4 regions of the Pseudomonas sp. HD57-3 genome follow, and region 1 is predicted to be linked to each of the others. Evidence: predicted binding sites of a transcription regulator. Region 1 holds the regulator's gene; each other region holds the start of a gene.
The links. The regulator sigma-54, encoded in region 1, starts transcription at its own class of promoters, with help from an activator protein. The targets are predictions, from matches to a motif close to ANTGGCATNNANNTTGCTNT.
Positions count from the first base shown of each region.

Region 2: the regulator sigma-54 is predicted to act here: its motif matches at 3,841-3,860, upstream of AC0R79_RS10215 (CmpA/NrtA family ABC transporter substrate-binding protein).
Region 3: the regulator sigma-54 is predicted to act here: its motif matches at 2,434-2,453, upstream of AC0R79_RS08770 (flagellar basal body rod protein FlgF).
Region 4: the regulator sigma-54 is predicted to act here: its motif matches at 3,703-3,722, upstream of AC0R79_RS09955 (circularly permuted type 2 ATP-grasp protein).

Region 1 is NZ_CM148568.1:1,254,075-1,261,436, reverse strand. It holds gene AC0R79_RS05530 (KdsC family phosphatase) at 1-503, shown strand, start outside; gene lptC (LPS export ABC transporter periplasmic protein LptC) at 512-1,084, shown strand; gene lptA (lipopolysaccharide transport periplasmic protein LptA) at 1,071-1,616, shown strand; gene lptB (LPS export ABC transporter ATP-binding protein) at 1,616-2,341, shown strand; gene AC0R79_RS05510 (RNA polymerase factor sigma-54) at 2,528-4,021, shown strand; gene hpf (ribosome hibernation-promoting factor, HPF/YfiA family) at 4,095-4,403, shown strand; gene ptsN (PTS IIA-like nitrogen regulatory protein PtsN) at 4,415-4,879, shown strand; gene rapZ (RNase adapter RapZ) at 4,882-5,739, shown strand; gene AC0R79_RS05490 (HPr family phosphocarrier protein) at 5,755-6,030, shown strand; gene AC0R79_RS05485 (ZIP family metal transporter) at 6,070-6,963, opposite strand; gene AC0R79_RS05480 (superoxide dismutase) at 6,994-7,362, opposite strand, start outside.
Region 2 is NZ_CM148568.1:2,243,753-2,251,114, forward strand. It holds gene AC0R79_RS10200 (bifunctional protein-serine/threonine kinase/phosphatase) at 1-349, opposite strand, end outside; gene AC0R79_RS10205 (nitrate/nitrite transporter) at 357-1,568, opposite strand; gene AC0R79_RS10210 (ANTAR domain-containing response regulator) at 1,924-2,499, opposite strand; gene AC0R79_RS10215 (CmpA/NrtA family ABC transporter substrate-binding protein) at 2,515-3,726, opposite strand; gene AC0R79_RS10220 (quinone-dependent dihydroorotate dehydrogenase) at 3,949-4,968, shown strand; gene rmf (ribosome modulation factor) at 5,107-5,322, opposite strand; gene rlmKL (bifunctional 23S rRNA (guanine(2069)-N(7))-methyltransferase RlmK/23S rRNA (guanine(2445)-N(2))-methyltransferase RlmL) at 5,853-7,362, shown strand, end outside.
Region 3 is NZ_CM148568.1:1,941,198-1,948,559, forward strand. It holds gene phhA (phenylalanine 4-monooxygenase) at 1-460, opposite strand, end outside; gene AC0R79_RS08765 (sigma-54-dependent phenylalanine hydroxylase transcriptional regulator PhhR) at 741-2,303, shown strand; gene AC0R79_RS08770 (flagellar basal body rod protein FlgF) at 2,508-3,248, shown strand; gene flgG (flagellar basal-body rod protein FlgG) at 3,294-4,079, shown strand; gene flgH (flagellar basal body L-ring protein FlgH) at 4,133-4,828, shown strand; gene AC0R79_RS08785 (flagellar basal body P-ring protein FlgI) at 4,856-5,944, shown strand; gene flgJ (flagellar assembly peptidoglycan hydrolase FlgJ) at 5,956-7,248, shown strand; gene flgK (flagellar hook-associated protein FlgK) at 7,270-7,362, shown strand, end outside.
Region 4 is NZ_CM148568.1:2,182,263-2,189,624, forward strand. It holds gene AC0R79_RS09925 (ankyrin repeat domain-containing protein) at 1-436, shown strand, start outside; gene AC0R79_RS09930 (hypothetical protein) at 527-1,057, shown strand; gene AC0R79_RS09935 (PLDc N-terminal domain-containing protein) at 1,129-1,320, shown strand; gene speE (polyamine aminopropyltransferase) at 1,455-2,330, shown strand; gene AC0R79_RS09945 (hypothetical protein) at 2,487-2,720, shown strand; gene AC0R79_RS09950 (ribonuclease E inhibitor RraB) at 2,931-3,278, shown strand; gene AC0R79_RS09955 (circularly permuted type 2 ATP-grasp protein) at 3,756-5,165, shown strand; gene AC0R79_RS09960 (alpha-E domain-containing protein) at 5,178-6,128, shown strand; gene AC0R79_RS09965 (transglutaminase family protein) at 6,125-6,934, shown strand; gene AC0R79_RS09970 (c-type cytochrome) at 6,949-7,362, opposite strand, start outside.

The DNA.
Region 1 (7,362 bases):
GCGGCAAAGCCATCAAACTGGCGGTTTTCGACGTCGATGGCGTCCTCACCGACGGGCGCCTGTACTTTCTTGAAGACGGCAGCGAGTTCAAGACTTTCAATACACTCGATGGCCAGGGCATCAAGATGCTGATGAACGCCGGCGTCCAGACCGCCATCATCAGCGGTCGCAAGACCCCGGTGGTCGAGCGTCGGGCAAAAAACCTGGGGATCCCGCATCTGTTTCAGGGCCGCGAAGACAAACTGGTCGTTCTCGACGGTCTTCTGGAGCAACTGGGCCTAAGCTATGAACAAGTGGCCTATCTCGGTGACGACCTGCCGGATCTGCCGGTGATTCGCCGTGTGGGGCTGGGCATGGCCGTAGCCAACGCCGCCGCCTTTGTACGCGAACACGCTCACGGCGTGACCCAGGCCCGTGGCGGCGAAGGTGCCGCCCGCGAATTCTGCGAACTGATCCTGCGCGCCCAAGGCAGCCTCGACGCCGCCAACAACGCGTACCTGTGAGTCCAACCATGTTTAGCAAAAAGTTTCGCAACATCCTGCTGTTCGGTTGCATCGCAGCGATTTTCGGTGCGGTCGGCTACTGGAACATCAGCCCGGAACGCTTCCTCGACAAGCCGCCGGTCTCGGCAGAGGAAAGCCCGATCGACTGGTATGCGACCAATACCCACACGATCCAGTACCTCGAAGACGGCAAAGTGCAATACGAAATGACGTCCGACAAGGCTGAGCACGTCAAGGCGACCGACATTACACTGGTCACCAAGCCTGATCTGAACATGTTCCGTGGCACCGACTTCCCATGGCACGTGACCAGTGAGCGCGGTGAAGTGAACTCCGGTGGCACCGAGGTCGAGCTGATCGACTCGGTACGCGTCAAGCGCACCGACGAAAAGAACCGCGACACCCTGATCACCTCCACTCGCATGACGGTGTTCCCGCAGCAGCAATATGCGCAGACCCAGCAACCCGTTAGAATCGACGGCGCTGGCGGTGTATCGACTGGCGTAGGAATGAAAGCGTATTTGAAGGAAAGCAGGATACACCTGCTATCGAACGTAAGAGGACAGTATGAGGCTCGTTAAAACCCTCCCTATTTTGCTCAGTCTGGGCGCAGCACTGGGAAGCGTGAGCGCCTGGGCTCTGCCGAACGATCAAGAGCAGCCAATCCGCATTCAGGCCGACGATGCCCAGCTGGACGACAAGAACGGCGTTGCCACTTATAAAGGCGACGTGATCATCACCCAGGGTTCGATGATCGTCAAAGGCAACACCGTGACCATGACCCGCGCGCCCAACGGCGACATCGACGTCGTGACTTCGGTGGGCAACCTCGCCTACTTCGAACAGTTGCAGACTGCCGGTGACGCGAAACCTGTCCAGGGCTACGGCGTGACCATTCAGTACCACGCGCAGCAGAACCGCGTTGTGCTGATCGACAAGGCCAAGGTCGTCGACAAAGACAACAACGTCACTCAAGGCGAAAAAATCGTCTATGACACGGTGAAGAAACTGGCCAGCGCCGGTCGAGCCACTGGCAGCAAGGTCACCGAAGCGCGTCCGCGCATCGACATGGTGATCCAGCCGAAGAAGAAAACCGACGAGAAAACCCAGTAATGGCAACTCTGAAAGCTCAGCACCTGGCCAAGGCCTATAAAAGCCGCCAGGTCGTGCGCGACGTCAGCCTGTCGATCGACAGTGGTCAGATCGTCGGCCTGCTCGGCCCGAACGGCGCCGGCAAGACCACCTGCTTCTACATGATCGTCGGCCTGGTTCAGGCTGATCAGGGTCGCGTACTGATCGACGACCTCGACGTCAGCCACCAGCCGATGCACGGTCGCGCCAAGGCCGGTATCGGCTATCTGCCGCAAGAAGCGTCGATCTTCCGCAAACTGTCGGTGGCCGACAACATCATGGCCATCCTCGAGACCCGTCAGGAGCTCGACAAGGCCGGCCGTCGCAAGGAGCTGGAAAGCCTGCTGCAGGAATTCCACATCAGCCACATCCGCGACAACCTCGGCATGAGCCTGTCCGGTGGTGAGCGCCGCCGCGTGGAAATCGCCCGCGCACTGGCCACGGCACCGAAGTTCATCCTGCTCGACGAACCGTTCGCCGGTGTCGACCCAATCTCGGTCGGCGACATCAAGCAGATCATCCATCACCTCAAGGCCAAGGGCATCGGTGTACTGATCACCGACCACAACGTGCGTGAGACGTTGGATATCTGTGAAACCGCCTACATCGTCAACGACGGCCAGTTGATCGCCGAAGGCGACTCCGCGACCATCCTCGCCAACGATCTGGTGAAGGAAGTCTATCTGGGTCACGAGTTCCGCCTGTAAGCACGACGGCATTCGGCCAGCCGTCCGGGTGCTGTAACGTTGAAGCGCCTTTTTATACGCTTTTATTGTTACAGCGCTCTAGGCAAACACGACAGTTTCAGGCATATAATTTGCTTAAGTTTGGCGCTCCGGCGCCCTGTAGTGGATGGCGCATAGCGCCGGCGAATAAGGTGTTAAGCCCCTGCCATGAAACCATCGCTAGTCTTGAGAATGGGCCAGCAGCTGACGATGACACCGCAGCTGCAACAGGCCATCCGCCTGCTCCAATTGTCGACCCTGGATCTGCAACAGGAAATCCAGGAGGCTCTGGAATCCAATCCGATGCTCGAACGCCAGGAAGACGGCGACGACTTCGACAACTCCGATCCCATGGCCGACAACGCCGAACAGAAGCCCAACACCGAGATCCAGGAACCCTCCTATCAGGAGACCGCGCCGACAGTCGATAACCTCGAAGACGGCGAATGGAACGAGCGAATCCCCAACGAACTGCCCGTCGACACCGCCTGGGAAGACGTCTATCAGACCAGCGCCAGCAGCCTGCCGAGCAGCGACGATGACGAGTGGGACTTCACCACCCGCACCTCCGCCGGCGAGAGCCTGCAAAGCCACCTGCTGTGGCAGTTGAACCTGGCACCGATGTCAGACACCGATCGCCTGATCGCCGTCACCCTGATCGATTGCATCAACAATCAGGGCTACCTCGACGAAACCCTCGAAGAAATCCTCGACGCCTTTGATCCGGAACTCGACATCGAGCTGGACGAGATCGAAGCCGTCCTGCACCGCATCCAGCAGTTTGAACCGGCCGGCATCGGCGCACGCAATCTGGGCGAATGCCTGCTGCTGCAATTGCGCCAGCTGTCGGCCAAGACCCCTTGGCTGGCCGAGGCCAAGCGGCTGGTCACCGATTACATTGACCTGCTCGGCAGCCGCGACTACAGCCAGCTGATGCGCCGCATGAAGCTCAAGGAAGACGAGCTGCGCCAAGTCATCGAACTGGTGCAGAGCCTCAACCCGCGCCCCGGTTCGCAGATCGAATCCACCGAAGCCGAGTACGTGGTGCCTGACGTCATCGTGCGCAAGGACAACGAGCGCTGGCTGGTCGAGCTGAATCAGGAGTCGGTGCCGCGTCTGCGGGTCAACGCCCAGTACGCCGGTTTCGTGCGCCGCGCCGACACCAGTGCCGACAACACCTTCATGCGCAATCAGTTGCAGGAAGCCCGCTGGTTCATCAAGAGCCTGCAGAGCCGCAACGAAACCCTGATGAAAGTGGCCACCCAGATCGTCGAGCACCAGCGCGGCTTTCTGGAGTACGGCGACGAAGCCATGAAGCCGCTGGTGCTGCATGACATCGCTGAAGCCGTGGGCATGCACGAGTCGACGATTTCCCGCGTGACCACGCAAAAATTCATGCATACCCCACGGGGCATATATGAACTGAAATACTTTTTCTCCAGCCATGTGAGCACCTCCGAAGGCGGTGAATGCTCGTCCACGGCGATCCGCGCGATCATCAAAAAACTGGTTGCCGCGGAAAATCAGAAAAAGCCGTTGAGTGACAGCAAGATCGCTGGTTTACTGGAGGCACAAGGCATTCAGGTGGCTCGCCGCACCGTCGCCAAGTACCGCGAATCCCTCGGGATCGCGCCTTCGAGCGAACGCAAGCGGTTGATGTAAGCCACGTTACAGCGTTCCAGTGGCAGGCTCTTCGGCCTGCCGCTTTATGCACTGGCAACGAAGGAGAAGCTGTATGCAAGTCAACATCAGTGGACACCAACTGGAAGTTACCCAACCTCTCCGTGAGTACGTTGAGCAAAAGCTCAAGAGGCTTGAGGGACATTTCGACAAGATCACCAACGTGCAAGTCACGATGTGCGTCGAAAAGCTGAAGCAGAAAATCGAAGCCACGCTGCATATTCCCGGCAACGAGGTCGTCGCAAACGCGGAACATACCGATATGTACGCTGCGATCGACGCGCTGACCGACAAGCTTGATAAACAACTCAAAAAGCATAAGGAAAAGACCCAGAGCCTGCTTCAGGGCGCTACCGGTCGATAACCCCCACCCCCATGATCCGACTTGAAAGTATCCTGACCCCCGGCCGTTCCCTGGTGAACGTGCCGGGCGGCAGTAAAAAGAAAGCCCTCGAACAAATTGCCAACCTGATCGCCCGGGAAGTCCCGGATCTGGAGATGCAAGATGTCTTCGAGGCATTGATTGCCCGTGAAAAACTGGGTTCCACCGGTTTTGGCAACGGCATCGCCATTCCTCACTGCCGCCTCAAGGGCTGCGAAGCGCCGATCAGTGCGCTGATGCACCTTGATGCTCCTATCGATTTCGACGCTATCGACGGCGCGCCTGTGGACCTGCTGTTCGTCCTGCTGGTGCCGGAAGCCGCCACCGATGCGCACCTGGAGCTGTTACGCCAGATCGCCAGCATGCTCGACCGCAAGGACGTGCGCGACAGACTGCGCAGCGCGCCAAGCAACGAAGCCTTGTACCAGGTTGTACTGGAAGAACAGAACAGGCCGTAACCATGCGCTTGATCATTGTCAGTGGCCGTTCCGGCTCGGGTAAAAGTACCGCCCTGGATGTCCTTGAGGACAACGGTTACTACTGCATCGATAACCTGCCGGCCGGTCTACTGCCGGAGCTGGCCGAACGCGCCCTGATTCACACCGAGCTGGCGCAGCCACTGGTTGCGGTCTCGATCGATGCACGCAATCTGCCGAGCCATCTGACCCGATTTCCGGAATTGCTTGAGGACGCACGTGCCAAGCATATTCAATGCGATGTCCTGTACCTGGATGCCGACGAAGAAACGCTGCTCAAGCGTTTCTCTGAAACTCGTCGCCGCCACCCACTGAGCAACGCCAATCGTTCGCTGGCAGAGGCCATTCAGGATGAAAGCGCCCTGCTCGGCCCCATTGCCGATCTCGCCGACCTGAAAATCAACACCACCAATCTCAACCTGTACCAGCTACGCGACACCATCAAACTGCGACTGCTCAACCAGCCGGAGCCGGGCACGGCGTTTCTGGTGGAGTCGTTCGGTTTCAAACGCGGCATGCCGGTGGATGCGGATCTGGTGTTCGATGTACGCTGCCTGCCGAACCCGTACTGGAAACCGGAGCTGCGCGCGCAATCCGGTCTCGATCAACCGGTCGCCGAATATCTGGCGGCGCAGCCGGAGGTCGAGGAGATGTACCAGGACATTTACACGTATCTGTACAAATGGTTGCCGCGCTTTGCGGCGAGCAACCGCGCTTACGTCACCATTGCCATCGGCTGCACCGGCGGGCATCACCGTTCCGTTTACCTGACCGAACGTCTTGGCCAGGCGCTGCAGAAGACCCTGAAGAACGTCCAGGTTCGCCACCGCGACCTCAGCTAAAGGATTCACACCGCGATGCCTGCTCGTGAAATCGAAATCATCAACAAGCTGGGCCTGCACGCCCGCGCATCGGCAAAATTCGTCGGAGTGGCGGGCCAGTTTCCCGATTGCACGATCAGAGTGGGCCGCACCCCGGAAACCACGGTTGACGGTAAAAGCATCATGGCGATGATGATGCTCGCAGCCGGCAAGGGCACCAAGATCCACCTGAGTACCGATGGCCACCAGGAACAGGAAGCCATGGACGCGCTGGTGACCCTGATCAACAACTACTTCGACGAAGGTGGTTGAAAACGCTTGAAGCGAGGGAGCATGCTCCCTCCTCCCGGCTCATCCCAACGCCGTATCCATCACCATCATCAGACAGAAGCCGATCAGCAATCCCAGGCTTGCCAGCTTCTCGTGACCATTGCGCCGCGACTCCGGGATGACCTCGTGAGTCACCACCAGCAGCATGGCACCCGCCGCCAACGCCAAGCCCAAGGGCAGCAATAACTCGGCAAGACTGACCAACCACGCACAGAGCAGCGCGAACACCGGCTCGACCAAGCCTGAAGCCGCGCCAATCAAAAACGCCTTGACCCGCGACATCCCGGCGCCAGCCAGCACCAGTGCAATCACCAGCCCTTCCGGCACATCCTGCAAGGCGATGCCCATCGCCAGACTGTCTGCGTCCGGCATACCACCGCCAGCCGAGACGCCGACCGCCATACCTTCCGGGATGTTATGGGCAATGATGGCGAACACGAATAACCAGATCCGTGGCGGAATCACCGGATGCTCGACAGTGCCGATGAGCATTTCCGGCGAGGCACCCGACACCCGGCGATCAACCAGATACAGGCCGAACGCGCCGAGCATGATGCCGAAACAGATCAGGCCACTGGCGCCCCATGGGCTCAGGCCCAGACTTTCGGCAGCGGCAATCCCGGGCACGATCAGCGAAAACGCGGTCGCGGCCAGCATCACTCCGGCACCAAAACCCAGCAGCGTATCGCCCAGTGCCTGAGGCATGTTGCGGATCACCAGCACCGGCACCGCTCCGAGCGCGGTGCCGAGGGCGCAAATCGCGCCGCCCTGCAATGCCCGCGACAATCTCGGCTCCAGATTCAGCCATTCCAGTCCGTGGGCGACCAGCAAAGTCATGCCCGCCAACAGCAATAGCGATCCAATTGCGTAACGAAACATACGCCCACTTCCGATCGCCAGTGTTTCAGTGCCCATAGTCAGCCTTGGATTGTTTTTATAGGAGACTTAAACCAGCGCGGCCTGATAGCGCGCAGCGACTTCCGGCCAGTTGATCACGTTGTAAAACGCGCTGATGTATTCCGGCCGACGGTTCTGATACCGCAGGTAGTAAGCGTGCTCCCACACGTCGAGGCCGAGAATCGGCGTGTTGCCGTTCATCAGCGGGCTGTCCTGATTGCCGCTGCTTTCCACCACCAGTTTCTTGTCCGGCGTCACGCTGAGCCAGGCCCAGCCACTGCCGAAGCGGGTCAGCGCGGCTTTGGTGAAGGCGTCCTTGAAGCTGTCGAGGCCACCCAGTTGCTCATCGATCGCCTTGGCCAGCGCGCCGTCCGGCTTACCGCCACCGCCGGGCACCATCACTTCCCAGAACAGCGA
Region 2 (7,362 bases), 990 kb from region 1:
CCAGCGTGAAGCGTCTGCCACGCATGACCAGCGCACTGACCGTGGTGAGCAGCGGCTGGCCGCCACCGTTGGCCTGCAACCAGCGATTTTGTGCGAGCAGCAGGCGATCGAGGGCCTGGGCCACGCTCCAGGTTTCCGGGGTGGCGTAGTAGTCCAGCGCCAGCGCCTGCAAGGTCGAACGCGCGGCCAGCCCGCCATCGGCGCACTGGCTGACGCCGTCGGCGATGGCGAACAGAAACCCTTTGCTGGCCGCCAGCGCCGGGGCCGGAGTGACCAGGCGCAAGGCGTCCTGGTTTTCCGCGCGGGGGCCGGTGGCGCTGGCTTCGGCGAAGCTCAGTTGCAGAGCCATTCGGGCCTCAGACCCGGGCAGCGGTCACGGCCGCCGAACCCCAGGTGGTTCTCCAGCGACGTTTGACCCCGTGCAGGCCAAACCACGCCAGCACGCCAAGGCTGGCAAACAACCACAGCGCCAGTTGATAGCTGCCGGTGCTCTGTTTGATCGCGCCCATGCCTGCTGCCAGAGCGAAACCGCCGATGCCGCCGGCCATGCCGATCAGTCCGGTCATCACGCCGATTTCGCGACGGAAACGTTGCGGCACCAGTTGGAACACCGCGCCATTACCTGCGCCGAGACCGAGCATGGTGCAGACGAAAAGTGCCAGCGCCGCGTAGGAACTTGGCAGGTTGAAGCCGACCGCTGCAATACAAACTGCGGCCACCGTATACATCGCCAGCAGCGTGCGAATCCCACCGAAACGATCAGCCAGCGCGCCGCCCAGTGGACGCATCAGGCTGCCACCGAACACGCAGGCCGCGGTGTAATAACCGGCGGTCACCGGGCTCAAACCGTATTGATCGTTGAAGTAGCCGGGCAGGGCGCTGGCCAGGCCGATGAAGCCACCGAAGGTGACGCTGTAGAAAAACATGAACCACCAGCTGTCACGATCGCCCAGGGCCTTGAAGTAGTCGGCCATTGACTTGGCTTTCGGCCGCTCCGGCGCGTTTTTCGCCAGCCAGGCGAACAGCACCAGGGTCAGGATCAGCGGAATCAGGGCGAAACCGAATACATTGCTCCAGCCAAACGACGCCGCGAGTACCGGGGCGATTAGTGCCGCGAACACGGTCCCGGAGTTGCCGGCTCCAGCGATGCCCATCGCCTTGCCCTGATGCTCCGGCGGATACCATTGCGAAGCCAGCGGCAGGGCCACCGCGAACGAAGCGCCGGCCATGCCGAGGAACAAACCGAGCAGCAGGGCCTGTTCATAACTGTGGATGCCGAGTTTCCAGGCACCGAACAGTGCGCAGATCACGATCACCTGGCCGATCAGCCCGGCGGTTTTCGGCGACAGGCGATCGGCGAGCATGCCCATCGCAAAGCGCAGCACCGCGCCGGCCAGAATCGGCGTGGCGACCACGAGGCCACGCTGTTGGGTGGTCAGGTGCAGGTCGGCGGCAATCTGCACCGCCAGCGGGCCGAGCAGGTACCAGACCATGAAGCTCAGGTCGAAATACAGGAAGGCCGCGAACAGGGTCGGGGTGTGGCCGGATTTCCAGAAGCTTTTATTCATCGCGCACCTCAGCTGTAGAGAATCTCGAGAAGGAGTCAGAACCAGCACAGTGGGGCGCCACCACGGCCGCACCACCGGCCCCGGGCTGTGGGGCCAAAACGCAAAAACGCCGCTACCCGGATCGCCGAAAGGGGCGAAGAAGGTGAGCGACGTCTTTGTCGTAGGTGGGGCAACCGCCGTTGGTTACCTGTAGGGATTGCTTAGCGAGATTTGTGCCACATCGATGTGGCTCGTTCCCATGCTCTGCGTGGGAACGCATTCGGTGACGCTCTGCGTCATGCTCTGAAGCGGACGCGGAGCGTCCATGGCTGCATTCCCACGCGGAGCGTGGGAACGATCAAGGCAGGGCAAGGCTTCAGCCGAGCAACTCGCTCATGGCAATGATCTGTTCCGCCACCTGAATCAGTTTCTGCTGGCGGCTCATGGCCTGGCGGCGCATCAGGGTGTAGGCCTCTTCTTCGTTGCAGTCCTTCATTTTCATCAGCAGGCCCTTGGCCAGTTCGATGCGCTTGCGCTCGGCCAGTTGCTGGTCGCGAGCCTGTAGCTGGGCGCGCAAGGCCTGGTCGCTTTCGAAGCGGGCCATGGCCACGTCGAGAATCGGCTGCAGGCGTTGTGCGTGAATGCCTTCGACGATGTAGGCACTGACCCCGGACTTGATCGCCTGACGCATCACGCCGGGATCATGCTCGTCGGTGAACATCACGATCGGCCGGGGCTGGTCGCGGCTGACCAGCACCACTTGCTCCATCACATCGCGACTCGGTGACTCGGTATCGATCAGGATCACGTCCGGGCGCACCGTTTCGACGCGCGCCGGCAGGTCGATGGTCAGGCCCGACTCGTCGATCACCTCGAAACCGGCCTCGGTCAGCGCGGCTTTCAGGCGTCCGACTTTTTTCGCGGTGTCGTTGATCAGCAGAATGCGCAGCATGTTCGCGGTCTCCTGTCAGCGGTGGGCGAGAAGGGGTGCGCTGTCGTTCAGCGCGTGGAGCTTGAAGCTTCGGGCGTAGGCGGCCGGGTCGCTGCCGTCCCAGATCTTGCCGTCGATCAACTGGCTGCTGCGCATGTCCTTGCCCCAGGCCGCGACGCCCACAGCAGTCGCCGCGTCGCGATAGATCTCCAGTTGCTGCACCTGACGGGCGACGGCGAGGTAATCCGGGTCATCGCGCAGCAAACCCCAACGGCGAAACTGAGTCATGAACCACATGCCATCCGAGAGATACGGCAGATTCACCGCGCCATCGCCGTGAAAGCGCAAGGCGTGCGGGTCCTGCCAGCGATTGCCCAGCCCATCGTCGTAGTCGCCGAGAAAGCGCGGCTCGATGCAGGACACCGGGGCGTCGAGGTATTCCGCAGCGCTCAGCAACTGCGCGGTGCTGCGGCGGTTTTCCGGGCTTTCTTCGATGAAACGGCTGGCTTCGAGGATCGCCATCACCAGCGCGCGGGCGGTGTTGGGGTATTGCTCGACGAAGGCGCGGGTGCAGCCGAGGACTTTTTCCGGGTGATCGGGCCAGATGGTCTGGCTGGTCGCCAGCGTGAAACCGAGATCCTGCTGCACGGCGCTGGCCGCCCACGGCTCGCCAACGCAGAGGCCATCGATGCGTCCGGCCTGCAAGTGCGCGACCATTTGCGGTGGCGGTACGACCACGCTGTCGACATCCTGCAATGGATGGATGCCCTGGCTCGCCAGCCAGTAATACAGCCACATGGCATGGGTGCCGGTCGGGAAGGTCTGGGCGAAAGTCAGTTTTGCGCGGGTTTGGTGCACATGGTGGTGCAGCGCTTCAGGACCGGTCACGCCCAGGCCTTGCAAACCGTGGGACAGGTTCAGGCTCTGACCGTTCTGATTCAGGCCCATCAGCACCGCCATGTCGGTCGGCGCGACACCACCGATGCCCAGGTGCACCGCGTAGATCAGACCGTAAAGGCTGTGGGCAGCATCGAGTTCGCCGCTGACCAGATTGTCCCGCAGGTTGGCCCAGGAACTCTGGCGCTTGAGATTCAGGGTCAACCCGTAAGGCTGAGCAAAGCCTTGAGTGGCGGCGACCACCAGCGAGGCGCAGTCGCTCAGGGCCATGAAACCGAGGTTGATCGCGCTTTTTTCCGGGGCATCGCTGCCGTTGACCCAGGCCAGCGGCCCGGCGGAGGTTTGAGTCATGAAAGCTACCCTCAAAAAAAACGTCGTCCCGGGCTTTGCCCGCGCAAAACCGAGAGACGACGCCATTGTCCTTGCCTGCACGCCACCATTGGCCTGCGGGCTGATGCCGAGGAAGGTGCAAGGCATATGCCATGCGCACGGATTTACCCGTGCGCCTCGCGCGGCGGGGCGATGCCCGGCTATAATCGCCGCCTCTTTTCGCCGCCCGAGTCATAGCCGCCCATGTACACCCTGGCCCGTCAGCTGTTGTTCAAACTTTCCCCGGAAACCTCCCACGATCTGTCGCTGGATCTGATCGGCGCGGGCGGGCGTTTGGGCCTCAACGGCTTGCTGTGCAAGGCCCCGGCGTCGCTGCCGGTGAATGTCATGGGCCTGGAGTTCCCGAACCCTGTGGGTCTGGCGGCCGGTCTGGACAAGAACGGCGCGGCCATCGACGGCTTTGCGCAACTGGGTTTCGGTTTTGTCGAAATCGGCACTGTGACCCCGCGTCCGCAGCCGGGCAACCCGAAACCACGGATTTTCCGCCTGCCGGAAGCCGAGGCGATCATCAACCGCATGGGTTTCAACAACCTCGGCGTGGATAACCTGCTGGCGCGGGTGGCGGCGGCCAAATACAAGGGCGTGCTGGGGATCAACATCGGCAAGAACTTCGACACCCCGGTCGAGCGCGCGGTGGATGACTACCTGATCTGCCTGGACAAGGTCTACGCCCACGCCAGTTACGTCACGGTCAACGTCAGCTCGCCGAACACCCCGGGCCTGCGCAGCCTGCAATTTGGCGACTCGCTCAAGCAATTGCTGGCGGATCTGGCCACGCGCCGCGCTGAACTGGCCCTGCGCCATGGCAAACATGTACCGCTGGCGATCAAGATCGCGCCGGACATGACCGACGAAGAAACCGCTCAGGTTGCGCAAGCGCTGATCGAAACCGGGATGGACGCGGTGATCGCCACCAACACCACCCTCAGCCGCGTGGGCGTCGAAGGCATGGAACACGGTGACGAGGCGGGCGGTCTGTCCGGCGCGCCGGTGCGTGAGAAGAGCACCCACACCGTGAAAGTGCTGGCGTCCGAGCTGGGCGGCAAGCTGCCGATCATCGCAGCGGGCGGCATCACCGAAGGCAAGCATGCGGCCGAGAAGATCGCTGCCGGCGCGAGCCTGGTGCAGATCTACTCCGGCTTCATCTATAAGGGCCCGGCGCTGATTCGCGAGTCCGTGGACGCGATCGCCGCCAAGCGCTGATCGGCGGACATAAAAGGCAGGCATAAAAAAGGGCTCCTCGAAGGAGCCCTTGGGCCGTAGCCCGCCGTCCGGGAAGGACGTGCATGGTGATCAGGTTGTTACGAAATCAGATTGTCGTGTCGGAATAAGTGCCCTGTGTCAGCCGACGGCGTGAAGTTCGTTGAGTCTGTGGATTCCCGCAGTGCCGGTCATACCGTCCCAGTTGTCGCCGCGTCCTTCTCGCCAGCCGTTGATCCAGGCTTGACGTACCGACGGTAGAGTAAATGGGCAAAGCTCACGGGATTTGCCACCAACGCCATATTGATATCCGCGCAAAAATGCTCTTTCCAACGGATCACGCTTAAGTCTTCTCATAGGGTGTTTCCCTCACTTGTTGACTGTTTTTGTCGCGTCGACCTCAATTGAGGTCTGGCAGAAAAACTCTGCCGTTGGCGGCTCGCTGCCGGCGTGGCGAGCCAAGGTGTTGACGCCGTTGCGACGTCAACCTGTGTCCAGTTCTAACCAATGAGTCACATCGATGGAATGACCGTTTTGTCATAAGGACGTAACGAAAAAGATGCTATGGCCATAAGTAACCGCGTATTTATCCAGTGTTTGTTGGCCAAACCCCGGTATGATCGGCCCCGCGCTGGATGATGAGGTTAATCCTTTAGTGAGAATGACCCACGTTTACGCTGGGGTACTATTCGACGAAGGGTTGCTTTGAGTCATTTTGTTGCTTCAACTTTTTTATCTGTCCCGGCATCTAAGCTCTTTTAACCCGAGCAGCGGGGATGGAACGGCACACCTTCGTGCCACGCGGGCGCTCTTGTAGAAAAGCGCCTGATTGAAAACCGGATCGGCAATGCGTTGCCGATTCATTAGCCAAAGGCTCTGGAAAAACCATGTCCGACCGTTTCGAACTCTTCCTCACTTGCCCCAAAGGCCTTGAAGGCCTGCTCATCGAGGAAGCCGTCGGGCTTGGCCTTGAAGAGGCCCGCGAACACACTTCCGCCGTGCGTGGCATGGCGACCATGGAAACCGCTTATCGCCTGTGCCTGTGGTCGCGTCTGGCCAACCGGGTGCTGCTGGTGCTCAAGCGCTTCCCGATGAAAAACGCCGAAGACCTGTACCACGGCGTGCTCGACGTCGACTGGCAGGACCACATGCTGGCCGACGGCACCCTGGCCGTGGAATTCAGCGGCCATGGTTCGGGCATCGACAACACTCACTTCGGCGCCCTGAAGGTCAAGGACGCCATCGTCGACAAACTGCGCACCCCGCAGGGCGACCGCCCAAGCATCGACAAGCTCAACCCGGACCTGCGCATTCACCTGCGTCTGGATCGTGGCGAAGCGATTCTGTCCCTCGACCTCTCCGGCCACAGCCTGCACCAGCGCGGCTACCGCTTGCAGCAGGGCGCTGCGCCGCTGAAGGAAAACCTGGCGGCCGCGATCCTGATCCGTTCCGGCTGGCCGCGCATTGCCGCCGAAGGTGGCGCGCTGGCTGACCCGATGTGCGGTGTCGGCACGTTCCTGGTCGAAGCCGGCATGATCGCCGCCGACATGGCGCCGAACCTGCGTCGCGAGCAGTGGGGCTTCACCGCCTGGCTGGGCCACGTACCGGCGCTGTGGAAAAAACTGCATGAAGAAGCGGTCGAGCGCGCCGCTGCCGGTCTGGCCAAGCCGCCGCTGTGGATTCGTGGTTATGAAGCCGACCCACGGCTGATCCAGCCGGGCCGCAACAACGTCGAACGCGCCGGCCTGAGCGAGTGGATCAAGATCTATCAGGGCGAAGTCGCGACCTTCGAACCGCGTCCGGACCAGAACCAGAAAGGCCTGGTCATCTGCAACCCGCCGTACGGCGAGCGTCTGGGTGATGAAGCCAGCCTGTTGTACCTCTACCAGAACCTCGGCGAGCGTCTGCGTCAGGCCTGCCTGAACTGGGAAGCGGCGGTGTTCACCGGCGCGCCGGACCTGGGCAAGCGCATGGGGATCCGCAGCCACAAACAGTATTCGTTCTGGAACGGCGCGCTGCCGTGCAAGCTGCTGTTGATCAAGGTCCTGCCGGATCAGTTCGTCACCGGCGAGCGCCGCACCCCGGAACAGCGTCAGGCCGAGCGCGAGCAAGCCGCTTACGATCAGACGCCGAACGAGCCGCAAGAGCGCAAGTTCAACAAGAACGGCAACCCGATCAAACCGACGCCGGCCCCGGCGCCCGTGATCGAGCAGCCGCGCCTGAGCGAAGGCGGGCAGATGTTTGCCAACCGCCTGCAGAAGAACCTCAAGGCGATGGGCAAGTGGGTCAAGCGCGAAGGCATCGACTGCTACCGCGTCTACGATGCGGACATGCCGGAATACGCCATGGCCATCGACCTGTACCACGACTGGGTGCACGTTCAGGAATACGCCGCGC
Region 3 (7,362 bases), 690 kb from region 1:
GTTCTTCCTTGGTCGCTTGCAGGCCGAGCTTGCCGTAGGTGTGGGTGAATTCGGCGAACCACGGGTTGGTCAGCAGCGGGCAGTGGCCAAAGATCTCGTGGAAAATGTCCGGCTCTTGCAGGTAGTCCAGTTCTTCACGGGTACGAATGAACGTGGCCACCGGAAACTGCTTGCTGGCGAGCAATTCGAAAAAGGTCTGGAAGGGGATCAGCGCCGGGACGCGGGCAACCTGCCAACCGGTGGTCTCGCCGAGCACCTTGTTGATCTCGCCCAGTTGCGGAATGCGGTCGTGGGGCAGACCGAGTTTTTCGATACCGTCCAGGTATTCCTGGCACGCACGACCCTCGATCACTTTCAACTGGCGGGTGATCAGCGTGTTCCACACCGCGTGTTCTTCGGCGGGGTAGTCGATAAAACCTTGCGCATCGGGCTCGCGGGCCACGTATTGCGTCTGCTTCATACTGCTCTCCTGCGAGGGGGATTTCGTTCTTGTTATGTCCTGCGATGGACTGAGAAATACCCCGGAACGTTCGTTGTTGCAGCAGGTTGAACACCGGTCGAGTAGGAAAAGTCTCTTTAATTCGTAAAATTTTCGTTACGCTTCGTGTGATAAGTCGTGTTTGCGGTGACTGTCGGGTTTGAAAAGGCCGATGGCTGTCACATAATCTTGACGACTATCTTGCGCGCTGCGCAGAAAATTCCGGCGTCAGACCGCTTCTTCACCTGTTTCGGGCCTTTATATGCGTATCAAAGTCCACTGTCAGAACCGCATCGGCATCCTGCGCGACATTCTCAATCTGCTGGTGGAGTACGGGATCAACGTCGCCCGTGGCGAGGTGGGCGGTGAGCATGGCAACGCGATCTATCTGCATTGCCCGAACCTGATCAACATTCAGTTCCAGGCGCTGCGACCCAAGTTCGAGGCCATCGCTGGTGTGTTCGGCGTCAAGCGGGTAGGGCTGATGCCTAGCGAGCGGCGGCACATGGAGTTGAATGCGCTGCTCGGTGCGCTGGAGTTTCCGGTGCTGTCGATCGACATGGGCGGCTCCATCGTGGCGGCCAACCGTGCGGCGGCGCAGTTGCTCGGGGTGCGGGTGGACGAGGTACCGGGTATTCCATTGTCGCGTTACGCCGAGGATTTCGACCTGCCGGAACTGGTGCGCGCCAACAAATCGCGAATCAACGGCATGCGGGTCAAGGTCAAGGGCGACATTTTTCTGGCCGACATCGCGCCGCTGCAATCGGAGCACGACGACAGCGAGGCCATGGCCGGTGCCGTGCTCACCTTGCACCGCGCGGACCGGGTTGGCGAGCGCATCTATAACGTACGCAAACAAGAGCTGCGTGGCTTCGACAGCATCTTCCAGAGCTCGAAAGTGATGGCGGCGGTGGTGCGCGAAGCACGACGCATGGCACCGCTGGATGCGCCGTTGTTGATTGAGGGCGAAACCGGCACTGGCAAGGAATTGCTGGCACGGGCCTGCCATTTGGCGAGCCCGCGCGGTCAGTCGCCGTTGATGGCGCTTAACTGCGCGGGGCTGCCGGAGTCGATGGCCGAGACCGAACTGTTCGGCTACGGCCCCGGTGCCTTTGAAGGCGCGCGGGCTGAAGGCAAGCTCGGGCTGCTGGAGCTGACGGCGGGCGGCACGTTGTTCCTCGATGGCGTCGGCGAAATGAGCCCGCGCTTGCAGGTGAAATTGCTGCGCTTCCTGCAGGACGGCTGCTTCCGGCGGGTGGGCAGTGATGAAGAGGTTTACCTGGATGTGCGGGTGATCTGCGCAACCCAGGTCGACCTGTCGGAGTTGTGCGCGCGCGGGGAATTTCGCCAGGATCTGTATCACCGTTTGAACGTGCTGTCGCTGCACATCCCGCCACTGCGCGAATGCCTCGACGGTTTGACGCCGCTGGTGGAGCACTTCCTCGATCAGGCCAGCCGACAGATCGGCTGCCCGTTGCCGAAACTGGCGCCGGCGGCGATGGACCGGCTCAGCCACTACCATTGGCCGGGCAATGTGCGGCAGTTGGAGAACGTGCTGTTCCAGGCGGTTTCGCTGTGCGACGGCGGCACGGTCAAGGCCGAGCACATTCGCCTGCCGGATTACGGTGTGCGTCAGCCGCTTGGCGATTTCTCCCTCGAAGGCGGGCTGGACGAGATTGTCGGGCGCTTCGAGAAAGCGGTGCTGGAGCGCTTGTATTCCGAACATCCGAGCAGCCGGCAACTGGGCAAGCGGCTCGGGGTTTCGCACACCACGATTGCCAACAAGCTGCGTGAGTACGAAGTCGGCAAGGACGCGTCCGAGTGATCACGGCCGGATCGAGTGTTTGCCGCCAAGCGGCATGACACCGCCGGTTTTTCGTCTTCGATACATTTCCCACCTCCCCGCAAAATCCCTCAAGTCCTTTGTTTACCGGGCCCTCGGCCGCCAGAAAAAAGTTGGTCTGCAAATTGCTTATGGCTCAGCAGTACAGCGGTGGGCGGCAAACGTCCGGCATGCAGAGGAAAGAGTGTGGACAAGTACCTTTATGTGGCAATGACCGGCGCCAGCCAGAACGCACTGGCGCAAAAGGCTCATGCCAACAACCTGGCGAACATCTCCACCAACGGTTTTCAGCGCGACCTGGAGCAGGCGCGTTCGATGCCGGTGTTCGGTGACAGCTTTCCGGCGCGTGCGTTTGCCATGAGCGAACGGCCCGCCACCGACTTCACGCCGGGCTCGCTGGTGCAGACCGGTCGTGACCTCGACGTCGCCGTGTCGGGCAACGGCTGGATCGCCGTGCAGAACCCTAATGGCGGTGAAAGCTACGTGCGCACCGGCAGCCTCAACATCGATGCCCTAGGCGTGTTGCGTGCCGGCAACGGCATGCCGGTCATGGGCAACGGCGGTCCGATCGCCGTACCGCCGGAGCAGCAGGTGGAAGTCGGTGAAGACGGCACCATCAGCATCCGTGCGATGGGCGAGGGGCCGCGCGTCATGGCCGAAGTCGACCGGATCAAGCTGGTCAACCCGGACATAAAGAACATGAACAAGGGCCTGGACGGTTCGATTTACACCAAGGACGGCCAGCCTGCGCCGGCCGATGCCAACGTCAAACTGGTGTCGGGTTTCCTGGAGTCGAGCAACGTCAATGCCGTGGAAGAGATGACGTCGGTGCTGGCCCTGGCCAAGCAGTTCGAACTGCACGTCAAGATGATGAACACCGCCAAAGACGACGACCAGGCCATGGCTCGGGTCTTGCAGATCAGCTAATTATCAGAACGTCGCGCCGTAAAACAGGCGCACGAGGAGAATCGAATGCTTCCGGCTCTATGGGTTGCCAAAACCGGTCTGTCCGCCCAGGACACCAACCTGACCACCATTTCCAACAACCTGGCGAACGTATCGACCACGGGTTTCAAACGTGACCGCGCCGAGTTCCAGGACCTGCTGTACCAGATCAAGCGTCAGCCAGGCGCCCAGTCGACCCAGGACAGCGAACTGCCGTCGGGTCTGCAACTGGGTACCGGTGTGCGCATCGTCGGCACCCAGAAAAACTTCACCGCCGGCAGCCTGCAAGCCACCGAGCAGCCACTGGACATGGCCATCGACGGTCGCGGTTTCTTCCAGATCCTGCAGCCGGACGGCACCACGTCCTACACCCGTGACGGTACATTCCACCTCGATTCCAACGGCCAGATCGTCAACGCCAGCGGTTTCGCCCTGGAGCCGGCCATCGTCATTCCGAACAACGCCCAGAGCTTCACTGTCGGTACTGACGGCACTGTGTCGATCACTGTCCCGGGTAACCCGGCTGCTCAGGTGATCGGCAACCTGCAAACCGCCGACTTCATCAACCCGGCCGGTCTGCAAGCAGTGGGCAACAACCTGTTCCTGGAAACCGCCGCTTCCGGTGCACCGCAAGTCGGTACTCCGGGCCTGAACGGTTTCGGTACCACCCTGCAGAACACCCTGGAAACCTCCAACGTCAGCACCGTGGAAGAGATGGTCAACATGATCACCACCCAGCGCGCGTACGAGATGAACTCCAAGGTGATCTCCACCGCCGACCAGATGCTCTCGTTCGTAACGCAGAATCTGTAATCAAGTCTATGAGGCGGCCATGAGGTCGCCTGCAACACCGTGAGGTAAGGGTCATGAAGCGCTTTGTATCTGTTGTGGCATTGAGTGGGGTCGTCTCGCTCGCGGGCTGCGTCGCTCCGACGCCCAAGCCCAATGATCCTTACTACGCCCCGGTGTTGCCGCGCACACCGTTGCCGTCGGCCGCCAACAACGGCTCGATCTATCAGGCCGGTTTCGAACAGAACCTGTACAGCGACCGCAAGGCGTTCCGGGTCGGTGACATCATCACCATCACCCTGAACGAGAGGACCCAGGCCAGCAAGAACGCCAACTCGCAGGTGGCCAAGAACAGCAAGACCGGCATCGGTCTGACGTCGCTGTTCGGCAGCAGTGCGACCACCAACAACCCGATCGGCGGCAATGACCTGAGCCTGAGCGCCAGCTACGAAGGCGACCGTGCGACCAAAGGTGACAGCAAGGCCGCCCAGGGCAACACCCTGACCGGTTCGATCACCGTGACCGTCGCCGACGTGCTGCCCAACGGCATCATCGCCGTGCGTGGCGAGAAGTGGATGACCCTCAACACCGGCGACGAGCTGGTGCGGATCGCCGGTCTCGTGCGGGCCGATGACATTGCCACCGACAACACCGTGTCCTCGACCCGGGTCGCCGATGCGCGCATCACCTACTCGGGCACCGGTTCGTTCGCCGATGCGAGTCAGCCAGGCTGGTTCGACCGTTTCTTCCTCAGCCCGCTGTTCCCTTTCTAGGTGGCTAAGTTGAATTTCAGAAGTCTCATGGTGGCCGCGTTCCTGTTGTCGGCGGCCTTCAATGCACAAGCCGAACGGTTGAAGGACATCGCCAGCATTTCCGGCGTGCGTTCCAACCAGTTGATCGGCTATGGCCTGGTGGTCGGTCTTAACGGCACCGGCGACCAGACCACGCAGACCCCGTTCACCCTGCAGACCTTCAACAACATGCTCTCGCAGTTCGGCATCAAGGTGCCGCCGGGATCGGGCAACGTGCAGCTGAAAAACGTTGCGGCGGTATCGGTGAGTGCCGATCTGCCGGCGTTCGCCAAGCCGGGTCAGCAGGTCGATATCACCGTGTCGTCCATCGGTAACTCCAAGAGCCTGCGCGGCGGCACCCTGTTGCTGACTCCGCTCAAGGGTATCGACGGCAACGTCTACGCCATCGCTCAGGGCAACCTGGTGGTCGGCGGTTTCGACGCTGAAGGTCGTGACGGTTCGAAGATCACCGTCAACGTTCCGTCGGCCGGTCGCATCCCTGGTGGTGCGTCGGTGGAGCGTTCGGTGCCGAGCGGTTTCAACCAGGGCAACAGCCTGACGCTGAACCTCAACCGTTCCGACTTCACGACTGCCAAGCGCATCGTCGACAAGATCAACGACATGCTCGGCCCTGGCGTCGCCCAGGCCATCGACGGCGGTTCGATCCGCGTGACCGCGCCGCTCGATCCGAGCCAGCGCGTCGACTACCTGTCGATCCTGGAAAACCTCGAAGTCGATCCGGGTCAGGCCGTGGCGAAAGTCATCATCAACTCGCGTACCGGCACCATCGTCATCGGCCAGAACGTGAAGGTATCGCCGGCCGCCGTGACCCACGGCAGCCTGACCGTGACCATCACCGAAGACCCGATCGTCAGCCAGCCGGGTCCGCTGTCCAACGGCCAGACCGCCGTGGTGCCGCGCTCGCGGGTGAATGCCGAGCAGGAAGCCAAGCCGATGTTCAAATTCGGCCCGGGCACCACCCTTGACGAGATCGTCCGGGCGGTGAACCAGGTCGGCGCAGCGCCGGGTGACCTGATGGCCATTCTCGAAGCACTGAAGCAGGCCGGCGCGTTGCAAGCCGACCTGATCGTGATCTGAGGACGGCGACCATGGATATGCGCAAAAGCGGTCTGGTCAGCAGCAGCGATTCGGGTTCGTACTCCGACCTCAATCGCTTGAACCAGCTCAAGGTCGGCGACAAGAACAGCGACGCAAACATGCGCAAGGTTGCGCAGGAATTCGAATCGCTGTTCCTCGGTGAAATGCTCAAGTCGATGCGTTCGGCCACCGAAGCGCTGGGCCAGGACAACCCGCTCAACACGCCGGCTGCCAAGCAGTATCAGGAAATGTACGACCAGCAACTGGCGGTTTCCATGTCCCGCGAGGGCGGTGGTATCGGCCTGGCCGACGTGCTGATCAAGCAGATGTCGAAGAACAAACCGATGGCGCCGGGCGAGGCTGCGGCCGCATCCGCCGCCAAGCAGGAAGAAGCCAGGGTCAAGGCCGCTGCCGTGGCCACGCCGATTGCCGCCGGCACCGTGGCCACCAATGGCCCATTGTCGCGACTCAATGGCGAGCGTCCGCTGTGGGCGTCGCGTTCGGTGCATGCGCCGAACACCGAACTGACCCATCGCAATGACATGGAAATGATCAACAAGCGTCGTCTGGCGTTGCCGCCGAAACTGGCGGATCGCTTGCTCGCAGGTCTGGTGCCGTCGGCCACGCCGGCAGCGGCCACTCAACTGCCGCAACGCGCCACGACCGCCGCTGTCACCGGTTCCGGCCCGCTGTACAACGGCGACTGGCTGGACCGCGCCGAGGCGGACAAGGCTTCCGGCGGACAGATGCAGATTTACGGCCGCGCCATGGCGCAGATCCCGCTGGCACCGGCCAAGCGCGCGTTCAGCAGCGCCGACCAGTTCGTCAACACCATGCTGCCGATGGCGCAGGAAGCCGCCGCACGCATTGGCGTCGATCCGCGTTATCTGGTGGCTCAGGCCGCACTGGAAACCGGTTGGGGCAAATCGGTCATGCGCGCCCAGGACGGCAGCAGCAGCCACAACCTGTTCGGCATCAAGGCGAGCAGCAACTGGAAGGGCGATTCGGCCCGGGCGATCACCAGCGAATTCCGCAACGGGCAGATGGTCAAGGAGACGGCCGAGTTCCGTTCCTATGCCTCGTACAAGGACAGCTTCCACGATCTGGTGACGTTGCTGCAGAGCAATAATCGCTATCAAGATGTGCTGAAGTCGGCCGATAACCCAGAACAGTTTGTACGCGAGTTGCAAAAGGCCGGTTACGCGACCGACCCGAACTACGCGACGAAGATTTCGCAGATTGCCAAACAGATGACGGTAAATCAGAACTACGCTGCGGCCGGCGTTTCAACAACGCCCTTATAAACACAAGGTAAGGTTTGAATCATGAGTTTGCTCAATATCGGGATGTCGGGGTTGAACGCGAGTTCTTCCTCTCTGGCTGTGACAGGTAACAACATTGCCAACGTCGACACCGCC
Region 4 (7,362 bases), 930 kb from region 1:
TGCGGTGATGCTGGATCGCCTGATCACTGCCGGTCTGCCGGTGAACCTGACCAACAGCAAGGGCGACACCCTGCTGATGCTCGCCAGTTACTACGGGCATGTGGACGCGGTGCAAGTGTTGCTCAAGCACAAGGCTGACCCGGAACAACGCAACGGCAACGGCCAGAGCCCGATTGCCGGCGCCGCGTTCAAAGGTGATCTGGCGGTGGTCAAGGCGTTGGTGGCCGGTGGCGCGCAGATCGAAGGCGCCTCCTTCGACGGCCGCACGGCGCTGATGATGGCGGCGATGTTCAACCGCGTTGAAATCGTCGACTTCCTGATCGACCAGGGCGCCGACCCGAAAGCCAAGGATGCCAACGGCATCACCGCGCTGGACGCGGCCCGCACAATGGGCGCTGTCGACACTACTGCGCAGCTGGAAAAACTGCTGGGCTGAAGCCGCTGGCCGGAACCCGCTCTGTGGCGAAGGCGAGAATGCGCTATCCTTCGCGCCCTCAAAATTCCCTTCGCCACAGGATCCGCCCCCATGAAAGCCGCACTCGCCGAACTCATCAGCAAAATCAGCTCCGGCTGCATGGGCGAAGACGAGATCCTGAAGGTCGCTGACGAAGCGGCACAGGCCTACGCCGATGCCGACGCTTTTCTGACCGCCAACCCGGACATCAACTACGACGACACTTTCCCGATTCCGCTGGGCGAGTGGGTCGTGGTCGGCAGCCTGCCAGAGACCGTGCTGTTCCAGGCCGACACCTACGCCGACCTGTTCGCGCAGATCGTTGCCTCGTTCGGCCCGGGCGTCGACTTCAACCTCAAGCCCAAGCAACTGGCCAAGACCGAAGCGCTGACCGCGCTCAACCGCATCCAGGTGCAGATGAGCAGCCTGAACAAGGAAAACGGCGGTTACACCCTGATGAACTTCAGCCAGTTGCTCGATGACGAGCTGCAAGTGGTGCTGGTCTACGACAACGACGTGCCGCGCGTACTGGAACTGTGCGCCGAAGTCGGCATTGCCGCCGCGCCGTCGCTGGAAGCCCTGAAGGTCGCCGTTCACGTCTGAATGCAATAAAAGGGAACCCTGTGCGCGACCGTCTATCCTAAAAGTGCATGCCACTATTCTGGAGCGACACCATGGGTTCCACGTTCAACGGCCTGGTCGGCCTGATCATTCTTGCGCTCGACATCTGGGCGATCATCAATGTGCTGAAAAGCGGCGCCGAGACCGGGATGAAAATCCTCTGGGTGCTGCTCATCATCCTCCTGCCGGTGCTGGGCCTGATCATCTGGGCGATTGCCGGGCCGCGGGGCAATGTGCGGATCTGACCGTTCGCACCCTGATTGGGTCGGGCCGATGAACTGAGGTTCGACCTGTCATCTTCGGCAACGTAGAATGCGCGCCTTTCCCGGGCAATCGAACCTGACGATTGGCGCCCGCGCATTCATCGGAGCACTTCACCATGACCGTCACCAAGACCAGCGAATACCTGGAAACCCTCTACGAAGGCTACGGCCAGCGTTTTCGCATGGAAAAACTGCTGCACGAAGTGCGCACCGAACACCAGCACCTGGTGATTTTCCAGAACCCGCGCATGGGCCGGGTGATGGCGCTGGACGGCGTGATCCAGACCACCGAAGCCGATGAATTCATCTACCACGAAATGCTCACCCACGTGCCGATCCTCGCCCACGGCACCGCCAAGCGAGTGCTGATCATCGGCGGCGGCGACGGCGGCATGCTGCGCGAAGTGACCAAGCACGCCAGCGTCGAGCACATCACCATGGTCGAGATCGACGGCACCGTGGTCGACATGTGTAAGGAGTTCCTGCCGAACCACTCCAAGGGCGCCTACGACGATCCACGCCTGAATCTGGTGATCGATGACGGCATGCGTTTCGTCGCGACCACCACTGAAAAGTTCGACGTGATCATTTCCGACTCCACCGACCCGATCGGCCCGGGTGAAGTGCTGTTCTCGGAAAACTTCTACCAGGCCTGCCACCGCTGCCTGAACGAGGGCGGCATCCTCGTGACCCAGAACGGCACGCCGTTCATGCAGATCGAAGAAGTGAAAACCACCGCCGGCCGCCTGCGCAGCCTGTTCCCGGACTGGCACTTCTATCAGGCGGCCGTGCCGACCTACATCGGTGGTTCGATGACCTTCGCCTGGGGCTCGACCAACCCGGCCTACCGCAAGCTGAGCCGCGAAGTATTGCAACAACGCTTCATCGGCAGCGGCATCGTCACCCGCTACTACAACCCGGAAATCCATATCGGCGCCTTCGCCTTGCCGCAATACGTGCTGCAAGCAGTGAACAAGCCAAGCAACGACTGATCGTTCGCGGGTCAGAAAAAGCCGAGGCCGGTGTGCGAAAACACGCCGGCCTCGGCTTTTTTCATGTTGCATCGGTGTAAACCTTTTGAACGATCAATCCTGACAAAAGTCGAGATAGGTGTAAGCCCATTTGCGGGTTTGATCGAGGAGGCTCCGATGTCAAAGTGGAAAGTCACTTTCGTGGACGATCATGGTGAAACGATCGACGAAGTCTTCGAGTGCGAGGAATGCCCCAGCCATGAACGGGCAGCCCGCCTCATCAAGGAACGACTCCTGCCAGTCGCCGCCGAGCTTGACCTGAACGATCTGGAAGGGCGCACCGCCGATGCCGGCGTGAAAAGCCTGAAAACCCAGAACAGCATCGAAATCCGCAGCATCACCCCAATCTGAATCTTCATTTTCTTCATGTACCAGGCCTTGGCAGCGGCTCTATCTTGGGGCTACTCTGCAAGCGAGATCAGCGAACGGATCGCTAAGGTCTGGTCTTGTCAGCTACATGCTTGTTTCCCGCCGGCAACGCGGTTGCCGTAAGCACCCGGGCCCGTTGGGTCAGTGCAGGGAATACGGAAAGTCTATCCATCTATGCGAGGGGGACGATTCATGAGCACAGCCTATCAAGAAGACATCAGCAGCAGCGTGCTGCGCCGCATGAAAGAAGGCGGTTTCGATTTTTCCCGATTCCATCCCATCGAGTTCTACGCCATTTTCCCGGACGAGGAGCGGGCGCGCAGGGCGGCAGGCAAGTTTCGCGGTGAATCCATCAATGCCCAGGTCAGTGCGCGCGACGACGGCGCCTGGTCTCTGGAATTGAGCAAGGTGATGTACGCAACCTACGACGACATTGGCGATTTCGAGCAGGGCTTTTCGGCGGTGGTCGAGCCCTTGGGCGGCATCATCGAAGGCTGGGGCGTGAAACAGGAGATCCGCAACCGGCACCGTTTGAACTGATCACTCTCGCAACACGTCGAGCTACGGCTGACCTTCGGGTCGGCCGTTGTCGTTTCTGCCGCCCCGAAAGCGCATGGCAAAACCCTGAAACAAGAAACCGGCGCAAAAAAAAGCCACCTGAAAAGGTGGCTGAAAGGGAAGACCGGAAGGAGAGGAAACCGGTCAGGGTTACGGCCGGGAGGGCTGCCGAGGCAAGCCGGATCAGTGGAGCTGCGTAATTCGTCGGCGACGTTTTTGCAGCGGATGCGCGGATTATCCGCAGCCGCCGGCGGGCAGTGAAATCAACTCTGACTATGCTGGTGATAGGCGACGGGACTGCGTCGCAATGAAGCGGGGGCGATCAGGTTGGGGCATTTGCCGCACAGGAATGGTGCGGTGCGTGTGGCGTGAATATCCAACCGATTGAAATCAAAGCGTTTATGCCGATGGCACGGGCCTTGCGAAGGCCTGTATGTCCGGGGTGACAAGGAGTACGGCATGATCCGCACCTATTTTGATGAAATGTACGATGCCGGCGGCCAGGTTCGCCCGCATTACCGGGAGTTTGCCCGCTGGCTGGCCGAAACGCCTGATGAACTGCTGGCCCAGCGGCGACGCGAGGCCGATCTGCTGTTCCATCGTGCCGGGATTACTTTCACGCTCTACGGGGACGAGCAAGGGACAGAACGCCTGATTCCCTTCGACACCATTCCGCGCAGCATCCCCGCCAGCGAGTGGCGGATCGTCGAGCGCGGCTGCATCCAGCGGGTCAAGGCGTTGAACATGTTCCTCGCCGACCTTTACCACGAGCAGCGCATCATCAAGGCCGGGATCATTCCTGCCGAGCAGGTGCTGGCCAACGAGCAATACCAGTTGGCAATGCAGGGGCTGGATCTGCACCGCGATATCTATTCGCACATCTCCGGCGTCGATCTGGTGCGCGACGGCGACGGCACGTATTACGTGCTCGAGGACAACCTGCGCACACCGAGCGGCGTGAGCTACATGCTCGAAGACCGCAAGATGATGATGCGCCTGTTCCCCGAACTGTTCGCGGCCCAGCGCATCGCCCCGATCGACCATTACCCGAACCTGCTGCTCGACACCCTGAAAAGCTCAAGCCCGATCGACGACCCGAGTGTGGTGGTGCTGACGCCGGGACGGTTCAACAGCGCGTTTTTCGAGCATGCGTTTCTCGCCCGGGAAATGGGCGTGGAGCTGGTGGAGGGCGCGGATCTGTTCGTGCGCGACGACAAGGTTTTCATGCGCACCACCGACGGCCCGAAAGCGGTGGACGTGATCTACCGTCGGCTCGACGACGCGTTCCTCGATCCGCTGGCGTTCCGCCCGGATTCGATGCTCGGCGTGCCGGGACTGCTGTCGTCGTATCGCTCGGGCAACGTGGTGCTGGCCAATGCGATCGGCACCGGCGTGGCGGACGACAAATCGGTGTACCCGTTCGTTACCGAGATGATCCGTTTCTACCTCGACGAAGAGCCGATCCTGAAGAACGTGCCGACCTGGCAATGCCGCAATCCGTCTGAACTTTCCCATGTCCTGGCCAATCTTCCGGATCTGGTGGTCAAGGAAACCCAGGGCTCCGGCGGTTACGGAATGCTCGTGGGGCCGGCGGCGACGACCGCGGAAATCGATGCGTTCCGCGAGCGGATCAAGGCCAAGCCCCACGCGTACATCGCGCAACCGACGCTGTCGCTGTCGACCTGTCCGACCTTTGTCGAAAACGGCATTGCGCCGCGCCATATCGACCTGCGCCCGTTCGTATTGTCCGGTCGCGAAACCCGGGTCGTGCCCGGCGGTTTGACCCGTGTGGCCCTGCGTGAAGGCTCTCTGGTGGTGAATTCATCCCAGGGCGGCGGAACCAAGGACACCTGGGTGGTCGAGGATTGAAGGAAGCCTGCCATGTTAAGTAGAACTGCCTCGGATCTGTACTGGATGTCGCGTTACCTGGAGCGGGCGGAAAACCTCGCACGGATGCTCGATGTCAGCTATTCGCTGTCGCTGATGCCGCAGGACGGCCGTGGCGACGGTCTGCACGAACTGGCGATGCCGCTGTTGATCACCGGCACGCTGGACGATTACCTGGAACGTCACGGCGAGCTGCATGCCGAGCGCTTGCTGCATTTCTTCGCCCTCGACGCGGCGAATCCGGCGAGCATCTATAGCTGCCTCGGTGCGGCGCGGGCCAGCGCCCACGCGGTGCGCGGTCGGATCACCGCCGACATGTGGGAGAACATCAACGCCACCTGGCTGGAGATCCGCGGGATCGCCAATCAGGGCCTCAGCCGCTATGGCATGAGCCGTTTCTGCGAGTGGATCAAGGAGCGTTCGCACCTGTTTCGGGGCGCGTCCTACGGCACCATCATGCGTAACGATGCGTTTCGTTTCATTCGCCTGGGCACCTTCATCGAACGCGCTGACAACACCTTGCGCCTGCTCGATGCTCGTTACGAGATGGCCGGCGATCAGGCCGAAGCGGTCAGCGACGGCACCGCTCACGCCTATTACCAGTGGAGTGCGCTGTTGCGGGCGCTGTCATCGTTCGAGGCCTACACCGAGATCTATCGCGATGCGCCCGGCGCCCGGCATGTGGCCGAGCTGCTGTTGCTGCGCGCCGACGTGCCGCGTTCGCTGCGGGCCTGCACCGAAGAGATCGACCAGATTCTCGCGCAATTGCCGGGGGCTAACGGTCGTCCTGCGCAACGACTGGCGGCGGAAATGGACGCGCGTCTGCGCTACACCGGCATTCAAGAAATTCTCGAGGAAGGGCTGCACGCCTGGCTCACCGAATTCATCCCGCTGGTGCGCCAGCTGGGCAACGCCATTCACAGTTCCTACCTGGAGGCCGCATGAGACTTTCCATCAGCCACGAGACCACCTATCACTACGAAGATCAGGTGCGCGCGAGCATCCAGTACCTGCGCCTGACACCCCACGACAGCGAGCGTCAGCACGTGCTGAGCTGGCAACTCGATCTGCCGCGCCCGGTGCGTGCCCAGCTCGACCCGTTCGGCAACATCCTGCATGTGCTGACTATGGACGAGCCCCACGAAGCGATCATCATCGGCGCCCGGGGGCAGGTCGATATCGACGAGTTGCGCGAGGCGGAGCACGAGAGTCAGTCGGCGCTGCCGTTCCTGCGTTTCACCCGGCTGACCGAGGCTGACGAGGCATTGCGGGCGTTTGCCGAGATGTCCTGCAAACAGCGTCGGGACCGCAATGCACTGATCGATCTGATGCATGGTTTGAACCAGCACATGACCTACAAGCCGGGCGCCACCGAAGTCGACACCAGCGCCGCCGAAGCGTTTGCCGGCCGGGCGGGTGTTTGCCAGGATCACGCCCACGCGTTTCTGGCCTGCGCGCGCAGCCTCGGTGTGCCTTCGCGGTATGTGTCGGGTTATCTGTACAGCGAGGATTGCGAGCATCTGGCCAGTCATGCCTGGGCCGAAGCCTGGATCGATGACGCCTGGTACAGCTTTGACGTGACCAATGAACTGGCGCGGCCGGAGCGGCACCTGAAACTGGCGGTGGGTCTGGATTATCTGGATGCCTGCCCGGTGCGCGGGATGCGCCGGGGCGGCGGCTCAGAGCAGATGCACGCGAAAGTGCTGGTGTCGCCGACACCAGCGCCAATCATCTCGGTGCAGCAGCAGTAAACGGCGTAGTTGGCTTACTTGGCGGGCGCAACCTTGCGCCCGGCCATGTGCTGCAAATACCCGATCAGCTTCTGCAGATCCGCATCCGGCAACACTTCGGCGGAAAACCCCGGCATCTTCGCCTGCGGCCACTGACGCAGACTCTGCGGATCGCGGATATAGCGCTTGAGGAAGTCCGCGCCGAAGTACTCGGTCGGGTTGTAGGGAATATTCAGGTCCGGACCGAACTGCGCATCGCCCGCGCCATTCAGGCGATGGCACGCCAGACAGTTCTTCTGGAACAGCGCAAACCCCTGATTCACCGGGTCATCGGCCTTCAACGCAGGATCCGGCAACAGGGCAGGGAAGCGCTCGGCCACCGGCGCCATGCGCTTGATGCTCGCCACTTCGAACGGCCATTGTTCCGGGCTGATATTGCCGGCTTGCGG